DNA from 2 places in the Amedibacillus sp. YH-ame6 genome. Region 2 is predicted to be linked to the other one. Evidence: a T-box and tRNA genes for the amino acid it is inferred to sense, from the RefSeq annotation. Region 2 holds a T-box; the other holds one or more tRNA genes.
The links. The T-box of region 2 lies ahead of metG (methionine--tRNA ligase). A T-box ahead of a tRNA ligase gene usually reads a tRNA of that ligase, here a tRNA-Met.

Region 1: it has a tRNA-Met gene. The T-box ahead of metG (methionine--tRNA ligase) is inferred to sense a tRNA for this amino acid. The anticodon was not compared.

What each region holds. Positions count from the first base shown of each region.
Region 1 covers NZ_JBSPEZ010000019.1:38,247-49,369, forward strand. Annotated here, with positions in the region: gene ACWG0P_RS11985 (V0D/AC39 family V-type ATPase subunit) at 1-780, shown strand, start outside; gene ACWG0P_RS11990 (V-type ATP synthase subunit I) at 800-2,722, shown strand; gene ACWG0P_RS11995 (ATP synthase subunit C) at 2,734-3,165, shown strand; gene ACWG0P_RS12000 (V-type ATP synthase subunit F) at 3,188-3,496, shown strand; gene ACWG0P_RS12005 (V-type ATP synthase subunit E) at 3,507-4,100, shown strand; gene ACWG0P_RS12010 (V-type ATP synthase subunit A) at 4,148-5,899, shown strand; gene ACWG0P_RS12015 (V-type ATP synthase subunit B) at 5,912-7,354, shown strand; gene ACWG0P_RS12020 (V-type ATP synthase subunit D) at 7,357-7,992, shown strand; tRNA gene ACWG0P_RS12025 (tRNA-Arg) at 8,145-8,221, shown strand; tRNA gene ACWG0P_RS12030 (tRNA-Pro) at 8,249-8,325, shown strand; tRNA gene ACWG0P_RS12035 (tRNA-Met) at 8,350-8,426, shown strand; tRNA gene ACWG0P_RS12040 (tRNA-Ile) at 8,441-8,517, shown strand; tRNA gene ACWG0P_RS12045 (tRNA-Ser) at 8,533-8,623, shown strand; tRNA gene ACWG0P_RS12050 (tRNA-Met) at 8,655-8,731, shown strand; tRNA gene ACWG0P_RS12055 (tRNA-Phe) at 8,735-8,810, shown strand; gene ACWG0P_RS12060 (hypothetical protein) at 8,953-9,753, opposite strand; gene ACWG0P_RS12065 (ImmA/IrrE family metallo-endopeptidase) at 9,750-10,211, opposite strand; gene ACWG0P_RS12070 (helix-turn-helix domain-containing protein) at 10,279-10,674, opposite strand; gene ACWG0P_RS12075 (hypothetical protein) at 10,918-11,123, shown strand, end outside.
Region 2 covers NZ_JBSPEZ010000002.1:79,425-90,547, forward strand. Annotated here, with positions in the region: gene ACWG0P_RS02055 (Cof-type HAD-IIB family hydrolase) at 1-652, opposite strand, end outside; gene ACWG0P_RS02060 (iron-containing alcohol dehydrogenase) at 642-1,760, opposite strand; gene ACWG0P_RS02065 (transaldolase family protein) at 1,965-2,600, shown strand; gene ACWG0P_RS02070 (thymidine kinase) at 2,616-3,209, opposite strand; gene rpmE (50S ribosomal protein L31) at 3,325-3,528, opposite strand; gene ACWG0P_RS02080 (hypothetical protein) at 3,649-5,028, opposite strand; gene ACWG0P_RS02085 (ABC transporter ATP-binding protein) at 5,009-5,902, opposite strand; gene ACWG0P_RS02090 (GntR family transcriptional regulator) at 5,895-6,269, opposite strand; gene metG (methionine--tRNA ligase) at 6,423-8,375, opposite strand; T-box leader at 8,413-8,612, opposite strand; gene ACWG0P_RS02100 (ArsR/SmtB family transcription factor) at 8,668-9,723, opposite strand; gene ACWG0P_RS02105 (MFS transporter) at 9,737-10,981, opposite strand; gene ACWG0P_RS02110 (RDD family protein) at 11,082-11,123, opposite strand, start outside.

The DNA.
Region 1 (11,123 bases), on a different contig from region 2:
CAGGCAATTTATCGTTTTCATTTAGAACAGATTGAGATTGAACTGCTTCTATCACGCATACGCGTTCTTATTTCGCAAAATTATGAAGACGCAATTGCAGAACTTCCACTCTTCCTTAAGGAGTACACTAGATTTTCATTGTTAGGACTGGGAAATGTTCGTAGCTATGATGAACTATTGGATGTCGTTAAGAAGACGGAATATTATGAAGCATTGTTACCATATCGTGTAGCGAAAGGGAAAGAAGATAACATCGATTATACGGCTATTGAAACACAACTTCACAAACTCTATTACACCTATGTGTTTGATACAATCGAACATAAGATGAAGGGGAAACATAAAAAGAATATGAAAGAATTCTTTGCAATTGAGCTAGATCTTTCTAATCTTACGAAAATTTATCGTTTGAAGAAGTATTTCAATGCAAGAGAAGATGTGATTCGAGAATCATTATTATTTGTAGAAGGATATAATGCATATTCTAACATGGAAGAATTGATAGCACAAAAGAGTGCGGAAGAGGTACTGAAACGTTTACAACATGGAAAGTACCATATCGAAACTTCCCTTAAAGAAGATGAATATATCGAACATTATACAAATAAAATCATGTTCTCAATAGCAAAAAATAACTTCTGTTATTCACAGTCAGCGCCATTGGTTTTCAATAGCTATGTGACACTGCTGGAACAAGAACTTGAAAACATCATCAATATTATAGAAGGTGTACGTTATCAGGTTGCGGCAGAAGATATTCAAAAAGAACTGATTTACTAGTTTAGAAAGGAGAATGTTCATGGCAATTTCAAAAATGAAATTGATTAACATCACTGGGGACAACGAATATCTTGATGATGTATTATTGCGTTTCGTTGCTTTGGATTGTTTTCATCCAGAACCTGCCAGTAAGTTTGTAGACAGTGTGCATGGTTTAACAACAATGAATGATGAAAATCCAATTACAGAAGTTTTAAGCCATTTTAGTGAAGTCGCAAATGATATGAATTTGGATGTGCCAGCCAAAGATGTTAGAAACCGTGATTATGACTTGAATGCTATAAAAGCCTATATCGATAAGATACATGATCGATATTTACAGGGGGCTGAAGTTCGTAAAGAATTAGAAACAGTCATTCAGGAAAACAAGGATGCACTTACACAAGTGCAAAATATAGAAAGTATTGATTTGAATTTAGATGATTTGTTTGAATGCAAATATATTAAAATTCGTTTTGGACGTTTACCTTTAGATAGTGTAGAAAAACTACAATACTATCGCAATCGTCCATTTGTATTTAAATCTTTTAACAGTGATGATACGTACAGCTGGTGCTTATACATCACGACTTCAAAATATGAGGGCGATGTGGATAATATCTTCTCTTCACTATACTTTGAAAGAATCCGTATTCCAGAATTCGTTCATGGAACTCCAGGCTCTGCCAAAGATAATCTACAAGAAGAAATTGATAACGACTACAAACAGCTTCAACATGTAAATGAAGTAATTGAACAATTAAAACAAGAATGCTTTGACAATTTTACAGATATCAAAGCGGAACTGGAATTTATAAACCACACCTTTGAAGCTAGAAAATATGTAGTAGGACTTGGAGAACGATTCTCTATTACTGGTTTTGTGGCTGAAGAAGATGTGATGAAATTGAAGGAAACATTCTTTGATTTGAAGGAGGTGGATATCGAAGTACGACCTGCCCATAGTGACAAGCGTCTTTCGCCTCCAACAAAAATCAAGAATGGGTGGTTTGCCAGGCCCTTCTCGATGTTTGTAGAAATGTATGGTGTTCCTGAGTACGAAGCGTTTGATCCTACTCCCTTTGTAGCATTTACGTATTCCTTATTATTTGGAATTATGTTTGGAGATTTGGGTCAAGGAGCGGTGCTCATTCTTATAGGGTATTTATTCTATAAGTGGAAACATATGAAACTTGGAGAAATTGGAATGCGAATCGGTATTATGTCTTGTATCTTTGGGACAATATTTGGTTCTGTATTTGGAAATGAAACATTATTAAATCCATTATATCAAACTGTATTTGGTATGCATGAGAAACCGATTGAAATTATGACAAGTGAGTTTATTCCAATCTTATTGATATTATCCATTTGTCTTGGTGCTTGTCTTATGTTAATCAGTATGTGTATGAATATTTATTTACAGAAAAAGAATGGGCATATTGGAGAAATGTGGTTTTCACACAATGGAGTTGCAGGATTTGTATTCTATGCATCTCTAGTGATTGGTGGAGGCGTACAAGTTGCCTTTGGAATTGCGACATTGTCCAATCCAATCTATCTAATTGTGCTTATTCTATTGCCACTTTTATTGATCTTCTTAAAAGAAGGATTGATTCATAAAATGGCACATGGAGAGATGTTCCCAAATGGATTTGGAGCATACTTTACCGAAAGTTTCTTTGAATTATTTGAAATTTGTCTTTCTTACATTACCAATTCTATTTCTTATTTGCGTGTTGGAGGCTTTGTATTGTCCCATGCAGGAATGATGATGGCAGTTACTCTGTTGATGAGTATGGCAGGCAATGCCGGTATTATAGTAGCCATCTTTGGAAATATATTTGTTATGTGTTTGGAAGGTTTGATTGTAGGAATTCAGGTATTGCGTCTTGAATTCTATGAAATGTTCTCTCGCTATTTCGAGGGAAGAGGAATTGCCTTTAGTGCAATGAAAGATTGAGGAGGAAATTTATGTTAAACGTATTTGAAATATTATTGCCAATGGTGCTTATTGTATTAATTTCATTACCATTAGTGAATGTCTTTAGAGGAAAGAAGAGCGTAAGTGTTGCGAAACGTCGTATGATTACACATGTTTGTTTCTTCTTTGCGATTGTATTAGGAACTGTATTGTTTACTGCTCAAAAAGCATATGCGGCAAGTGATGTTGGAACTGAAATTTCATTAGGTGCTGGTCTTGGTTATATCGCTGCGGCTTTAGCTACTGGCTTATCAGCTTTGGGTGCAGGTATTGCCGTTGCGGCTGCTGCTCCTGCAGCAATTGGTGCATTCTCTGAAAATGAGAAAAACTTTGGTAAGTCTATGATTTTCGTTGCCATGGGTGAAGGTGTTGCTATCTATGGTCTATTGATTTCTATTATTATCGTATTGATGAAATTATAAAAAGAAAGAAAGGAGATTTCTTATGAAATTTTTCCTGCTGAGTGATAACATTGATACAAAAATGGGGATGCGTCTTGCGGGTATTGAAGGGGTGGTCGTTCATGAACGCCACGAAGTACTAGAAGCACTCGAAAAGGCTATGCATATGGAAGATGTTGGCATTGTTTTGATTACTACAAAGTTGATTGAAACTTGTCCAGATGTTATCTCAGAATTAAAACTAAAACAGAAAAAGCCACTGATTGTAGAGATACCAGATCGTCATGGTTCTGCTAAAATAGGAGAAACCATTGACCGTTATGTATCTGAAGCAATTGGCGTGAAACTATGAGGTGTTTGCGATGCTAGATGAAAAAATAAAACTTGAAGATTATTTTAAGGATGAAATTGACCGGGTTAGCAACATCGAAATCAAACAGATAGAAAATGAAATTGAAGAAGTGCGTGAACGTTCTATTCAAGGAATGGAAAGTGAAGCACAACATGAAGCGGGTATGGAACGTGAACAACTGTTGAAAGAAATGCTAAGTGATCATGCGATTGCTTTAAGCAAACTTCATGAAGAGACCAATCGACTACTCATGGCAAAACGCCGTGAGTTAGCCGATCAAGTATTTGAAGAGGCAGTTGCGAAAGTAAAAGCATTTACGCAGAATGAAAAATACAAAGACTATCTGATCAAAAAGACAAAAGATTTGGCTGATAAAGGCTATGGAGAAGTTGTCTTCTATGTATCCAAAACGGATGAAAAATTTCTAAGTGACATTTGTAAGGCATATGGAAAATGTAGTGGGGAAGTAGATCCTACCATCACCATTGGTGGCTTACGTATGGAATGTATGGAAAAAGGCATCGTTGTGGATGAGACATTTGATACTGGTATCGATGAACAAAGCGAGTGGTTCTATACGAACTCCGGATTATTTATTAAATAACAACAAAGCATGTGGTTCTATAAGAACACATGACAAGAGGTGATAATGTGAGTGAAAATGTAATCTATTCCATTAATGGTCCGGTTGTGAAAGTCAAACATGCAGTAGACTTTTCGATGTTAGAGAAAGTGTTCGTTGGAAAACAAAGACTGATGGGGGAAGTAATTTCCATTAGTAAAGAGGCAACTACCATTCAGGTATATGAATCTACGACAGGATTGAAACCAGGAGAACCTGTAGAACCTACAGGGAAACCGATTTCTGTAACATTAGGGCCAGGAATATTAAGAAATATATTTGATGGAATTGAACGTCCATTAAAAGAAATTGCAAAACACTCTGGAGCATTTATTGCGACCGGAAGTGATGTTGCGCCTTTAGATGAAGAAGTATTATGGAATGTGAGTGTTAAAGTATCCCTTGGGGATGAAGTGATTCCAGGGCAGATCTTTGCGACACTTCCAGAAACAGATTTGATTGAACATCGTTGTATGATTCCACCAACGCTAACAGGTGTTGTAGTGGAAGTTGTAAAAGATGGAACATACAATATCAACCAATGCATTATAAAAGTAAAAGATGCCAATGAGGAAGTGCATGAATTGACGCTAACACAAAAGTGGCCAATCAAACAGGCACGTCCAGTTGCACAACGTTTACCAATTAGTGTACCTTTGATTACTGGACAGCGTATCTTCGATACACTATTTCCAATCGCAAAGGGAGGTACTGCCGCAATTCCAGGAGGATTTGGTACTGGAAAAACAATGACACAGCACCAGTTAGCGAAATGGTGTGATGCGGATATTATCGTATACGTAGGTTGTGGTGAACGTGGGAATGAGATGACACAAGTTCTTGAAGAATTTTCAGAACTGATTGACCCGAAATCTAATCGTCCTTTAACAGATCGTACGGTATTGATTGCCAATACCTCAAATATGCCAGTTGCGGCACGTGAAGCTAGTATCTATACTGGGCTTACACTTGCGGAATATTATCGTGATATGGGATATAACGTAGCTATTATGGCGGACTCTACTTCACGTTGGGCAGAAGCACTTCGTGAAATTAGTGGACGACTAGAAGAAATGCCAGCGGAAGAAGGGTTCCCAGCATATTTGCCTTCTCGTATTTCACAGTTCTATGAACGTGCGGGATATATGAAAACATTAAATGATCAAATTGGATCTGTAACGATCATTGGGGCGGTATCGCCACAGGGATCTGACTTCTCCGAACCAGTAACACAAAACACAAAACGTTTCGTACGTTGTTTTTGGGCGTTGGATAAATCTCTTGCGTATGCAAGACATTACTTCGCGATTAACTGGACAGAGAGTTATTCAGAATATGTTACGGATTTAACAAAATGGTACAACAAGAATGTCGATATGCGATTCCTTCGTAATCGTCAAGAAATTATGAGTCTTTTAGCAGAAGAAGCAAAATTAATGGAGATTGTAAAACTGATTGGTAGTGATGTACTTCCTGAAGATCAAAAATTGGTCATTGAAGTGAGTAAAGTCATTCGTGTTGGATATCTTCAACAAAATGCTTTCCATGCGGAAGATACGTATGTTCCACTTGATAAACAACTGAAGATGATGGATGTTATCTTATATCTATACAAACGTTGTAAAGAATTAGTGGCACAGGGGAAACCTTTGAGCCAAGTAAGTCAATTGGGATTGTTCGATAAAATTACTAAGATGAAATATGATGTGCCAAACGATCATGTAGAAATACTAGATACGTATTATGCAATAATTGATGAAGCCGTTAACAGGATAGAATAAGGAGGTAGACATATGAGTCTTCAATATTTAGGATTGAGTGAAATCAATGGACCTCTAGTATTTCTTGATAACGTCGAAAACGCTAGCTATGAAGAAATGGTGGAAATCAAATGCGGTGATGGGACAACTCGCTTAGGTAGAGTTGTACAGCTTGAAGGAAATAAAGCTGCCATTCAGGTGTTTGAAGGTACCAATGGTATTTCATTAAAAAATACGAAAACAAAATTCACTGGGAAACCAATGGAACTTCCTTTATCCAAAGAATTGTTAGGACGTACCTTTAATGGTAGCGGAAAACCAATCGATGGATTGGGACAAATTTATGCAGAAAAGAGTGCGGATATCAATGGGCAACCATTGAATCCTGTTTCTCGTGTATATCCAAGAAACTATATCAATACTGGGGTATCTAGTATTGATGCCTTAACTACGTTGATTCGTGGACAGAAACTTCCAATTTTCTCTGGTAGTGGGATGCCTCATAACGAATTGGCTGTACAACTTGTAAAACAAGCAAAAATCTCTGATGGAGATGGTAAGAACTTCTGTATTGTATTTGCGGCTATGGGTGTTAAAAATGACGTTGCGGATTACTTCAAGCGTTCTTTTGAAGAAGCAGGTGTTATGGAAAAGGTTGTGATGTTTGTAAATCTTTCCAATGACCCAATTATCGAACGTACATTAACACCACGTTGTGCACTTACTGCAGCAGAATATCTAGCATATGAACATGATATGCACGTATTGGTTATTTTAACCGATATTACTTCCTATTGTGAGGCTCTTCGTGAGTTCTCTAGTAGTAAGGGAGAGATTCCAGGACGTAAAGGATATCCAGGATATTTGTACTCTGACTTGGCTTCTTTGTACGAAAGAGCAGGAATTATTAAGAGTGCACAGGGTTCCGTTACACAGATTCCTATCTTAACGATGCCCAATGATGATATTACACATCCAATTCCTGACTTAACTGGATATATTACAGAAGGACAGATTGTATTGGATCGTAATTTAAATCAAATGGGGGTGTATCCTCCAGTTGGTATTCTTCCTTCCTTATCACGTTTGATGAAAGATGGAATTGGGGAAGGGTATACAAGAAAAGATCACAACGATGTATCCAACCAGTTGTTTGCGGCTTATGCGAAAGTGCAAGACGCAAGAAGTTTAGCTTCTGTTATTGGGGAAGATGAATTAAGTGATATCGATAAGAAATACATGTCTTTTGGATCTTTATTTGAACAACATTACCTAAATCAAGGTATGGATGTGAATAGAAGTATTGAAGAGACATTGGATTTAGGATGGAACTTATTATCCGTACTACCAAAGGGTGAGTTGGACCGTGTGGATGATGAAGTGTTGAATATTTACTATGATCATGAAAAAGCAGTTGAACGCTTTCAATTAAAAACAGGACCAATTATCAAAGAATTATCCCTAGAAGGTAAATAAGTATGGCTAACAAACAAGTGTTTCCTACAAAGGGGAATTTAATTGCGACAAAGAAGTCCAATGATTTAGCCCGTATGGGATATGAGTTGATGGATCGTAAACGCAACATCTTAACACGCGAAATGATGAGCTTATTAGATGATGTTAAATTACTTCGTGATGAAATAACACATACTTATGAAAGAGCGTATTATGCCTTACAACAGGCAAATATGTCCTTAGGAGTAGTAAGTGATTTAGTTGAGGCTGTTCCTATTGATACAGGGGTTCATATTAGCTATCGTAGTGTTATGGGAGTAGAAATACCAAAACTTCATTATGATAAACCAGAACTAAAACTAACGTATGGTTTAGAACATGCAAATTCAAAGCTTGACTATGCGTATCGTTGTTTTTACAAGGTAAAGGAAATGACAATTATTTTGGCTGAAGTAGAGAATAGTGTGTATCGTTTGGCAAATGCTATACGAAAAGCACAGAAACGTGCAAATGCCTTAAAGAATATCGTAATTCCTGATTTTGAACACAACATTAAGTTTATTACCGATGCATTAGAAGAAAAGGAGAGAGAAGAATTCTCACGTCAGAAGGTTATTAAGACAAATAAAGACCGACAGACAGCACAGGAACGCATGTAGCGTTCCTGTCTCTCTGGCTCTTTTTAGGGCAGAAATAAAGCAAAAACAAGAAGATTAAAGTTATTTAAAAAAAATAGAAAAAAAGGCTTGCATAAGATACAATTATTTGGTATTATATTAAGGCACTGATGAAACGTGCAACGCATGTAAATGCGCCCATAGCTCAACTGGATAGAGCGTTTGACTACGGATCAAAAGGTTGCGGGTTCGATTCCTACTGGGCGCGCCATATTATAGTTTCATGGAAATAATAAATCGGGATGTAGCACAGCTTGGTAGTGCACTTGATTTGGGATCAAGGGGTCGCAGGTTCAAATCCTGTCATCCCGACCATTATTATTTAAAAAATTTACATTCGGCTGGGTAGCTTAGTTGGCTAGAGCATCCGGTTCATACCCGGAAGGTCGCGAGTTCGAGTCTCGCCCCCGCCACCAATTTTGCGCAAGTTGGACCCTTAGCTCAGTTGGTTAGAGCATCCGGCTCATAACCGGTGGGTCGTAGGTTCGAGTCCTACAGGGTCCACCATTTATGAATCAATATGGAGGAATACCCAAGTGGTTGAAGGGTCCGGTCTTGAAAACCGGTAGGTCGGGAAACTGGCGCCTGGGTTCGAATCCCAGTTCCTCCGCCATTCTTTAAAAAAAATCGAATTTCTCAAACATCGCGGGGTAGAGCAGTCTGGTAGCTCGTCGGGCTCATAACCCGGAGGTCGTTGGTTCAAATCCTTCCCCCGCAACCAAATGGTTCCATAGCTCAGTTGGTAGAGCAAAGGACTGAAAATCCTTGTGTCCCTGGTTCAATTCCTGGTGGAACCACCATTTACAAAACAACCTGTCAAATGACAGGTTTTTTTCTGTCCTTTGCGTATAATGCGGGGAAAGGATGAGAATCCAAGGATGCTCTACAAGCGTGGCGGAGGAATATAAAAGCATTACTCCATGAAGAAGTAATGCCTCTATGTTATTTTACTGTAACATTGAATTCAAAATCAGTGAAGTCTAAATCGTAATTATCACTAGAACCACTTGCGATAACTTTGAAATCAGTTTGTTCCATTACTGGGTAAACTAAGACTCCTTCTTCTGTAACTCCAGAGCGAATATCGGATTGTATTTCTGGATAATCCGCTTTGAAATTAAGTTCATGTTCATATTGTTTTGTACCTTGGATAGCGTTTGTGTTGAAGGAATAGAAATTAAATTGAGCACCAGAATTATTTACAATTTTCATATAAACTCTTGTCTCATTCTTTGCAAACTCAACTTTGCTAATACTGATAGTAACATCGTTTTGAGTAGAGGATACATTTTCTAAAGCGACCTCTTTTAATGTTGGTGCTATAACTGATTTATAATCTCCTTTTTTTACAGAAACTGCTTGAATTGCAGGTGCAGTTACTGCTGATCCAAATGCATTTTCACCTTCAAATTCTCCTAGAATTTTACCTTCTAGTATAACATAATCTTTATCTGATAATTTAGGGTCTTCTTTTAAATAAACGACAGTATTGTTTTTATAATTTTCAGTGTCTTGCCACATTTGGAAAGCAAAGCCATCTTCACTTTCTTCTACTCCACCAAGCATTAGCCCAGTTAGCTTGATATATTTTCCTTTATAATCTTCAGGTGCTGAATATACTTTTTTAATATCTGCTTCTGCAACATATTCTTTCTTGGCAGATTCTTCTTTATCACTACCACCGCAACCAACGACTCCTAGCAACATAGTTGCACACAAACACGCTGTTAATAACTTTTTCATTTTTCCCTCCATGCTTTTCGCATTTTAATGTTTTGAAGATCATCTTCATGATGAATTAATACGTATTGATATAAAGAATCCATAAATATCGTGATGTCCTTTGGCGGTACTCCTTTAGCCAGTAAAGAACTTCTACTATTTTCATTAAGTAGATTACCTTGTAGAAGATAAATGCAAGCAAACATATTTGCCTCAAGTTCAGCTCTTCCATACCCATAGGCACTACCAACAATATCTTTATGCATCAGATAATGACCAAGCTCATGTAATATATAATATTCTTCTTGTTCAAGTCCGTTCCTAATCAGGATTAAAGCATGCATCTGAAACATAAATAACTTACTAGGTTCTTTCATATCTTGATACAACAAATCAATATTCTCGTCTTTTAAAAACTGATACACATCACCCCTATTTTCCATTTGTCGATAGACATTCAATACTTTATCTAATGTCATAAGAACCTCCAATATGTATATATTTATTATATCTCATATTGTGACATGATAGATGTAATAATAAAATTTATTTATCTTTCAATTTTTGATGCACAACAAATGCCATATAGTCTGCAATTTGCTGTGCAGTCTCTAACAATTCCTCATCACTCATTCGATCGATGCTATAACCTCCATAATTCATCATGACAGGATTCTTCAATATGAATAAGGCTGCATCTTGTGCATTATCAAATGTATAAGAGGGATTTTCCGATGATTTACTTTTTGAAAACATGTGAATATCAACATTAAAGTAATCAGCTATATCAGGTAAAGCAGAGAGTTTTGGCATACGTTCACCTGAACGCCATCTTCCGACTGTGGCTTTATCTACGCCTAAACCTCTAGCAATATCTGCATTCGTTTTACCTGATGAATCACAAAGTTCATTGAAGAGTTTTCCAAAATTAACATCACTCATGTACACCCTCCTTATTTACTATTATTTTAGCATGCATGTTGCAGGAATGCAACGTAATATACATATATTGTATATTTGGCAACTTTATGATTGACAAAAGAATTACTCGACCGTAAGATGAGTATGGGGAGATGATTGCTGGTAAAACTATCATCTTATATAATTTTGTCTTCCTTAAGCATATGTAGTTTATGCTTTTTGCGTTGACAAAATTGCAACTTAGAGATATATGGAGGAAAATGTATGCTAAGAAAAAAAGAAGCTGTTGAACAATTCAAAAGAGATTTAAAATCACTGAATTATTACAAATTGAAACGTAGTGAGGTATCTGATAAGTTATTGGAATTAGATCGAAGTATGCACGAAGCAAAGTCTAATCGATATAATTTTGAACTGGGAAAAGGAAAGTTTAATTACATTGAATTGATGGAGAAAGAGGATGGATTAAA
Region 2 (11,123 bases):
TGAAGTTCTCTTTTGTAAATCCGTTTTCTTTTAAGACTGTTCTTATGATGTTTCCTTTATGTATCCCTTTAGCAGTAATATCAAAGCTGATTTTTTGATAATCTGTTATGTCACAATTCTCTATACATTCTATTTCATTTCTTGCTTGTTCAAGAAGATGTTCGTCCTTATGATAGACCAATATCTTCAAAACATCCTTCGCAACGATTGCAAGTTCATCCCATGGTATTTGCGTATAGGATTTTATTTTATAATCATCTTGAAAACACTCGTTCATATGATCGTATAAAAACCGTTCATCATAGGATTCCTGTGTATATATGAAATGTTTACCTTTGAGAAATGCATGCATCTGATACTTTTGTAGTACAGATACAATTTCTTTTAAGGCCTCTGCATCAATCGCTGTTTCGATACAACGATTCCCTATCTCGTATATACCGCCATTTCCAGCTATCACTTTGATACGATCATCGACTAAGTGAGCAATCATTTTCGCAAAACAATATGGTCTCCCTGTTACCAAATACACCTGGATTCCTTTATCTAAACATTCCCTAATTGCTTTTTTATTTTCTTCGCTTATTGTTCTATCTCTTTGTAACAGTGTGCCATCTAAATCTAAACCGATAACACGGATATTATTTTCCATAAGCCTCTTTTAAGATAGCTTCTAATTCCTCTCTTGTGCCAAATGGAAGATGGTCAAGAACAGGACATGCTAAGATTTCTTGGAAACTTTCTTCATCAACACCACAATCAACAAGTGTTTTATACAATCCAATGGTTTTCAAGAAGGAAACCATAGCTTCATAAAGATCTTCCTGTCCAAATAATTTCGCAACCTTTTGAAATTTATCATGATACTTAGCATCCATTTGTTTGATAAATGGAGGGAAGACAACAGCAAGTGCTTCACCATGTGTAATATGACAAATACCACCAATAATTTCAGATAGTGGATGTGGTGCACTAGCACCTGAATTTGCTAAAGCACGTCCAGCTAATGTATCCGCAAGACACATGGTTGTACGATATTCTACATTCCCTAAATCTTCTAATACATTTGGTAGTGTATCGATGACAAGTTTCATTGCCTCCAAAGAATCCATTTCACTATAGTGTGATGCACGTGCATTGATATAACTTTCAAATGCGTGTGTAAAAGCATCAAAACCTGTTGCGGCACTCATTCTTCTTGGAAGAGTTGTCATCAATTCAGGATCAATAAAACATTCTTTTGAAAAGTTATCATTATGGAAGAATGTTAACTTTTCTTTTCCCTTCGTAATTACCGCTGCTTGTGTTACTTGAGAACCAGTGCCTGATGTCGTTGGTATACTCAAAAGTGGTAAATGCTTATCACTATAAGATGGATAAGAACCAAATGGGGAATCAAATGCAAATAAATCATCCCAATTAAGGCTTTCAATTCCATTGGTAAATGCGATTGCTTTCGCAGTATCAATAGAACTTCCTCCACCTAACGCAAGTACAAAATCAAACGCGTGTTGACGTAAAACCTCACGACCTTGTTCTACAATTTCAACGGTTGGATTTGGTGCTACTTGATCAAAATGTACAACATCAATTCCAGCATCACTCAATAATCCTTTTACTCTTTTATACAATGGTTGAAGCGGTTCATCTGGTGTCGTTACCAAAAGACATTTACTTCCATACTGTTTACAAGCATTCCCTAGTTCTTCTAAGATGCCTGCACCAAAATGTAACTTTGTTGGTTGATAATAATGAAACATACAATACCTCCTCATTCTTTTACATACTCATTATAATAAACAAATGCCAAGAAAGTGATGGATAAAGAATGAGTCTGTTTCCATATCATTAAGGAAAAAAAGAACAGTGTGTATATTTTACCGCTTCATTGAGGTAGAAAGCTCTCACGGTAGAAGAACTTTCCCTTCTTCTTTTTTGGTATAGTTATGCTAGGAGGGATGTATATGTTATATCTCATTGATGATGCGAACATTTCACATATCGAAGATGCTTTATCTTTAGGAGCATGTGGAATTACCGCAAATACAAGTATGTATAAAAAAGAAGAAATCTCGATTCAAGATTTCATCGAAAAAGTTCAACATTATGAAGTACCCTTTTTAAGTGCAGAGGTCATTGGTACCTATGAAGAAATGTTAGCGCAAGCACAAGCATTTCTTGCGAAAAACCCTAACATCGTTATCAAAATCAATTTCTCAAAAGATGGTTTGCGTTTAACAAACACATTGTCTAAACAAGGTGTATCTACTGCATTAACACTCGTATTTAATATGTCTCAGGCACTTGCCGCAATCAATGCAGGGTGTGATTATATCTTTTTCTTTATCGGTAGAAATGAAGAAATTGGTGTGGATGCTTTATCCATAATCGCAGATATTCAAGATTTAATTGTTGCGAAAGGATATAAGACAAAGCTTGTAGGGGCTTCTATTAAGCACCTTCACCACTTAGAGCAATTGGCAAACTTACATATTGATTATGCTGCGATTCCATATGATTTATATATGAAATCACTTATTCACCCACTTACAGAAAGTGGCGCAGAAACATTTATCAAAGACTTTCAATCATATAAATAGAGCCCATTACGGACTCTATTTTTTTATCTTAACTTTTCCTGGTACTTCATGACAATGACGACATCTTGCCTCATATTGTTCACTAGCGCCTACTAATATAATAGGATCATTATAATTGGCTGGAGCTCCATCAATCAAACGTTGTGAACGAGTTGCAGGTGCTCCACACTTCATACAAACTGCAGTCAGTTTCGTGACAAACTCAGCGTGTGTAAATAACTTCGGCATAACACTAAATGGTTCTCCACGAAAATCCATGTCCAAACCAGCTACCATAACGCGCTTTCCTTTATCAGCGTAATAATCACAAATATCCACTACTTCATCATCAAAGAATTGCACTTCATCAATCGCAATAACATCATAACTATCATCGATATAATCAAAGATCTCTTTTGCTTTTGTAATGGAAAAGCTATCTACAATACTTCCACAATGGGAAACAACACAACTTTCATCATAACGATTATCAATCTTTGGTTTGAATACTGCAATTTTTTTATGTGCATATTCCAACACTTTAATTCTACGAATTAACTCTTCCGTTTTCCCTGCAAACATACAACCAGAGATTACTTCTAACCATCCTTCTTTATACTGTTGGTACATCTTCTTCACCTCATATTCATCGTTATCTATTATAACGGATTTAACCCTATATTTGAAGTTAAATGAAAAGAAAAAAAGAAGACCTTATCGATCTTCCATTTCCTGTAAATTTTTCTTATTTCATTCCGTATTTTGCGTTAAACTTCTCGATACGTCCCTGTGCAGCAGCAAATCTCTGACGACCAGTGAAGAATGGGTGGCAGTTTGAACAAGTATCTACACGTAATTCTTTTGCAATAGATCCTGTTTCAAATTCAGCTCCGCAAGTTGTACATTTTACAATGATACGGTTGTATTCTGGATGTATTCCTTTTTTCATAAGTATTCTCCTTCCGCCTTAAACCTCAGGTGGGTTTAAAGTAAGTGCTATATCATTATAACAACACTTATAAAATTACGCAAGAGGAATTTATCATAATTTGAAGTCAAAATATCGATACTATTTCTTTATTTCTTCAATGGTATTCAATAAATTTTTTAATTCGGTTTTATCCATACTGTAATTTCGATAGATTTCTCTTCCATCTTTCAAATTATACTCAATGCGTATAAATAAGTATTCATTTCCCTCTTCCCTATTACTATCATTCAATAGTCTTTCATGTAAATCCAAAAATTCAGGCATGTCTTTTTGAGATGTCACTTTAAAATCATAAAAATCTCCATTGGATTCTTCAGAATAATCATTAATTTCCATTCCCGCGGAAGTGACATTTCCAATAGATGGAACTTCTTTTACCAAACCAAACGCCTTCGTTTGTTGAAACATAAAGCTAAAACCAAAGATGAATATACAAATACAGCCAAAGAATAAGATATCTTTTAAGCGTAATTTGATTTTACGATTCGCAAAGAATATCATAATGATATATAGAATAAATATGATAATCGTAGGCGCAACTATGGATACATCTAAGGCAAACGCGAGTAATACAAAAGAAATCGTTGATGCCATAATCACAAATGGATACGTACATAATGCCGTTGATCGTTGTTCTGCATCTTCTTCTCTACGTGCAATGTATGCCTTTCTAGCAATATAGAAAACAAACACACCTATCAATGTCCATAATATAGAATACATAATTATTTCTATTGTCGTAATAGATAATAAATAATTATTACCTTCTATACAATAAGAGAGTGCCAAAAAAGGATATAATACAAAGGTGATAATTTTTTCAGCAAAAACTAGTTCATTAGCGATATTAATATAGCTTACGAATACTTGTAAGAAGTTAGAACTTAAATATATCCCTAGGGACATAATCATAAAAATTGGCAAGACAACATAAGCTCCTGAAATAATAATAGAGTCTAATAAATTATTACATTTTAGAACTAAAAAGGTAAAGAATGAATATAGGACTAAAAACGAAATTGTTAATGTACCAAAGAAACCTAATGCAGAAATAATTAAGTTAGGATTTCCTATACATACAATAAATGTTGCCACAAATCCATTGATATACAAGGGAATAAGTGCCAATACTGCACCAAGTATATAATGTACTATAAATTGATGGCTTCTTTTAATTGGCAAGGAAAAGTATAAGTCGCAACTTTGTTTCCTGTGCAAGTAACGAAAGATATAAAGCGGAGTCCCTATGGAAAGTACAAACATAATGAAAATCGACATAGATGCAATTGTAGTAAAGTATTCTCTTCCATGACTCAAATCCCTCAAAGAATTCGCTTCGTTATATACAACAAATGGAATAAGGATAAACATGATAATCATTTCAAGAATGAAGACTCTAAGATTGCTCTTCGCAAAATACGTTACATAACGCTTAATTTCATTCGTCATATTCGCCATACCCCTTTTCTTTCATTTCATATAAGAATAACTCTTCTAAGTTTACATCTAGAACCTCTTTCATAAGTGGATGCATAGAATCTAGATAATTGCTTATTTTTTCTATATTTCCACGCACCACAATATTTACAACACGTGATTGTATCTGAATGGATAATAAATCCAATTCTGAAAAATCTTCTTTTTTCACTTCTTCTTTAAACGCAAGTTGAATCTTATGCAGATTATCTTTTGCTTCATCAATATATCCAGAAGTATTAATTTGCCCATTTTCTAATATACCGAAGGTATCACAGATATCTTCTAGTTCACGTAAGTTATGGGAAGATATGATAATCGTAATATTGGAATCTTCCAAAAGCTCCGCAACTGCGCGTTTGAAGATTAAACGCATCATTGGATCCAACCCATCAAATGCTTCATCTAGATATAAATACTTAGGACGAATTGCTAATGCAATCGCAATGAATGCTTGACGCTTCATTCCCTTGGAAAAATTCTTCATCTGCTTTTTTTCATTCAGACGAAATGTTTGAATATAGCGATTATAAGCGTCCTCATCAAAGGAAGGATACCAAGCTTGATAAAAGTCTTTCATATCCTTTATGGTCGCATTCATGAAGAAGAATGGATCATCGCTTAATAACATAATCTCTTTCTTAGCCTCTGGATTATCAAAGACAACCTCATTATCAATCAAAACATTTCCAATCTCTGGTTTAATGATTCCTGCCATAATCTTTAAAAGAGTAGATTTGCCTGCACCATTTGGACCAATCAAGCCATAGATACTTCCTTCTTTTATTTCTAAGTTTACATCTGAAAGTACGACTGATTCTGCAAAATTCTTTGTTAATGAACGTACCTTAATCATTCTCTATCCCCTCCTTATAAACATCTTGAATTACATTTAGTAATTCTTCTTTTTGAATATGATGCTGTTTCATTTCTTTTACAGAAGTTTGAAAATCAAGGAGTTTTTGCGCCTTAATCAATTGGCCTGTTTCGTTATCACTAACAAAACATCCCTTGCCTTTTTCTGTATAGATATAACCTTGTTCTTCCAATTCTTGATATGCTTTTGAAACTGTGTTGGGATTTACACCTATCTGTGTTGCTAAAGATCGTACACTTGGTAATTGATCATTAGCGGATAAAATTCCGATGGATATGAACTCCAAAATTTGTTTCTTAAGTTGTTCAAAAATGGGAAGCTTGCTGTGCGTATCAACAACAAACATAGTATCGCCTCCAACTGTATTAGTGTACTACTTACACTAATACAGTACACTATTATTCAAGATGTGTCAACATTAATATTCAACTCGAATTTTTAATCACAGGAATTATGCCTAAAGAGAGTAAAAAAAATGCAGAAAATTCTGCATTTTTACTTAACTAACTTTTGTTCCATTTGGAAGATCTTTTAAAATCGTAACAATATCCAAGTCTTCTTTTGTACTCGCGCAAAGAATCATTCCTTGACTCTCTACCCCACGTAAGTTAACTGGTTTCAAATTTGTGACAACAATTACTTTCTTACCAACAACTTCATCAGCAGTAAAAGTTCCCGCAATCCCACTTACAATCTGACGTACTTCATCACCTAGATCAATTTTTTCCACTAACAAGCGATCTGCTTTAGGATGCTTTTCTGCGGATAAGATTGTCCCAACTTTCAACTCTACTTTTGTAAAGTCTTCGATTGTGATTTCCTCTTTGCTAGGTGCCTTCTTTTCAGGTTTCGCACTAGTTTCAGCTTGTTTATGATCAGCTTCTAATGTGTCCATAAATTCTTTTGGATCAATACGAGCAAATAGAATACTTGGTTTTGCCTCAACGGTATGACCACATTCTAATTGTCCAAACTCTTTTAAAGAATCCACACTATCTCTAGAAGTACTTAATTGTTCTAGAATCTTCTCTGATGTTTCTGGCATGAAGCTATGCAACAAGACTGCCGCAAAACGAATGCTTTCTAACAGATTATATAGTACAGTTGCTAAACGATCTTTTTGTGCCTCATCTTTTCCAAGTGCCCAAGGAGTCGTTTCGTCGATATACTTATTACAACGTTTTAATAATGTGAAGATTTCATCAATAGCTTCTCCAACGTGAAGTCCATCCATCTTTTCTTCTACATTGTGTACTGTCGCAATCGCAAGTTCAATCAATTCTGCATCTAATGGATCACCTTCCATTGGATTGGAAATAACTCCATTGAAGTATTTATTCTGCATAGAGATTGTACGATTTACTAAGTTACCAAGAACATTTGCTAAATCTGAATTGATACGTTCTACTAATAGATCCCATGTAATAGTACCATCTTGTGCAAATGGCATTTCATGCAATACAAAGTAACGAACAGCATCTACTCCGAAGTATTTTACAAGTTCATCGGCATAAATGGCATTTCCTTTGGATTTTGACATTTTTCCATCTCCAACTAATAGCCATGGATGACCGAATACTTGTTTTGGAAGTGGTTCATTTAATGCCATTAACATAATTGGCCAATAGATAGTATGAAAGCGTAAGATATCTTTTCCTATGATATGCACATCCGCTGGCCAGAACTTCTTATAGTTCTCTCCATGATTACCATCCACATCAAAACCAAGAGATGTAATATAATTGCTTAATGCATCAATCCAAACATAGACTACATGATCAGGATCAAAATCTACAGGGATTCCCCATTTAAAAGATGTTCTAGAAACACATAAATCTTGTAATCCTGGTTTCAAGAAGTTATTGATCATTTCATTCTTACGAGATTCTGGCTGAATAAATTCAGGATGTTCTTCAATATGTTGAATCAATTTATCTGCATATTTTTGTAAGTTGAAAAAGTACGCTTCCTCTGTTGCCTTATGAACTTCTCCTCCACAATCGGGACACTTTCCATCCACAAGTTGGCTCTCCGTCCAAAAAGATTCACATGGAGTACAATACATTCCTTCATATTTACTCTTATAAATATCTCCTTGTTCATAAAGCTTCTTAAAGATTTTTTGAACTTGTAGTTCATGATAATCATCTGTCGTACGTACAAAATAATCATACGATGTATTCATCATATCGAAGTTATCTTTTACAATTTTTGCGACACCATCCACAAATTCCTTTGGTGTGATGCCAGCTTCTTTTGCTTTCTCTTCAATTTTTTGTCCATGTTCATCTGTTCCTGTTTGAAAGAACACATCATACCCTTGTTGACGTTTGTATCTTGCAATTGCATCCGTCAAAACAATTTCGTATGTATTCCCAATATGCGGTCTACCTGACGTATAAGCGATTGCTGTTGTGATATAATACTTCCCTTTTTTACATTCATTACACATAATCATTACCTCCTTATTAGATATAAAAAAACTTCCGCCAAAGGACGAAAGTTCGCGTTACCACCTTTATTCGTATGCAAGCATACCTCTAATCGTTAACGCCGATATACGTTCTTTCTTAATTATTCAGAAAAACAGTTCTAGGCCCATGTTCTCTCTATCACAATGTTGGACTTTCACCAAATATCCACTCTCTACGCAATGTTTTAGAAATACTCTTCCTATCTTTACCTTTAACAGTATTATATAGAATTCTTATGAAGAACACAAGATAAATATGGATTTCTTGTGCTTATTCGTTTAATAAACGTTCCTTTACTTGTTGTAGGAAAGTTCTTAGATAATCCCTATTTAAATCATAATAGAGTTTGTTGTTACTTTTTTCATAAGTTACAAGTTGTGCACATAAGAGTGCTTGCATATGATATGAAATCGTTGGAGTTGATAGTTTCAACTCTTGTGCAATCTGTGCTCCATATGCTTTATCTTGTGCGATAAAACGTAAAATATCAAACTTGCTTTTATCACTAACCAGTTTCAACGTACTACAAATATCTTCATCACTAATATTTGCATCAGCACAAATTCTACGATAGGTGCCTATTCCATATAGTACACATTCTTTTCCTTCTTTTCGATCTACAAAGCTGATGGTTTTACACGCTGCTACAGAAGGAATCATATAAATATTCTCATTATTTGTATAGTAACCAATCGCTTGCGTCAGGGTTTCAAAAAATCCTTTTTCATCAGCTTGCTTTAGTTCTTCTCTATACAAAACTAAAAATCTATCATAAATATCTTGATGTTCTTCTAGGATTGAAACACTTGATTCTACCATATCTTTTAGAAGTATAAAGATTTGAGGTATTTCATTTTGTAAGGAATATAATTTCCATTTTGTTTCATCACTTATCAACAATTCATTCATTGCTTGCATATATTGAGACATATCCATGTTTTCTTCAACAGGTTGCCCTTTTTCACTTTCAATAATTTCATCTAATACACGTTGTGGTGATGCTAGATAGTATGCTTGTAAATCTTGTAGTTGTTTCTTATAGTCCGTACCTAAAAAATCCAGCTGACCAAATAAGAGTGCCTTTACTGGAGATATACATTTTTCTGGATTAATATAGGTAAACAGAAATACTTGTTCTGCATATTTCTTCATGAAGATTTCCCCTATACACTTACAAACCTCTCGTAACTGTTGGATTGTCATTTTTTCTTGATCGTTGATACAATAGCGTTCAAGTCCATGAAAGTTTTCTCCAGGATTTATAAATTGTTCTATATAACTCACACACTCATATATGATTTGAGTCTGCATACTATACTCTGTCATTATACTTACCTCACTATATGTCTTTAATAGACTTCACGAACATCATACCAATAAAGATTAGAATTGTAAATATACCGAATATCGTAAATATTGTAGATACATCCACATAATTGCTTATTCCACTCATTATGAAAGAAAGTATTGGCATTCCTAACATTGCCAGTGCTCCATAGATAGCACTTACTCTCGCAAGATATGTCTTTTCCACATATTCCATAAAAACAACACCATTCATCGCAATCATTGCACCTATAAAAACTCCAAAGATTAAATTGATCACAACAATTGAAGTCATTACTAAAATTAAACTATCCATCAACGCAATCCCTGAAAGTCCTACATAATAATTTCCAATCGCAACTCCCCCTCCCAATAATATCATACGATTGCTAATAGCCTTATGAATGTAAGGATATAAGAATGCCCCAACTGCAATCCCAATGCTCATTCCCATCGACATCATAGATAAGACATAGACAGGAGCATTTAATGTACCACTAATATATGGTGCTTGAAAGGAGTTAATAGGCACAAGCGCCATATTGATGATACACGCAATAATACTAATCATAAAAACGATTTTTGATTTTATAAGATACTTTAGACCATCTTTCAAATCTGAAATACATACCTTTATACTATTAAGAACCGTATTCGCTGTTCTTTGTAGTTCTTCTTTTACAGGAATGCTCGCAATGATAGCGGCACATAAGAGGAACGTTAACATATCGATAATGATAGCTCCTTGAATACCAAAAGCCGCAATGATCACACCAGCTAGCCCAATTCCCACAAGTTCACAAACACGAGAGCTAGATTGATTAAATGATAATCCGAATTCATAATGTTCTTCTTTCAATATCATAGGTACAAAACAAGTACTCGCAGGACTACGGAAGGATTCAAATGTATTATTTATAAACGTGATTCCAAGTAATACCCATGGAGATAAGTTATTTCCCAGGTAAAGTATCAGAATGAACGCAGTCATAATTCCTCGTGCAATATCACAAACAACAATTACTCTTTTCTTAGATAGGCGTTCTACAATGGCACCAGCAATTGGTTGTACAACAATGTTTGGCAATAAGTTAACACCAAGCACAATAGCAGACCATGCTGCAGAGTTTGTAATTGCATAGACGAGCCAACTAAACGCAATTGCGTCCACAGAATCTCCAAAGCGATTGATTAAGTTCGCACAAATACTTCGCATGAATAATTTTTGTTTAAATATAATACGATATCCCTGTTTCATACTCATCTACCTCCAATGTTAGATACCTATATAATATCATATATTCGATGAATGTCAAACATCGTTATTAGATAAATAAAAGGATGAATATTTCATCATCCTATGCTTTGGCTTCTATAAATTCTTCTATTACTCGTTGCGC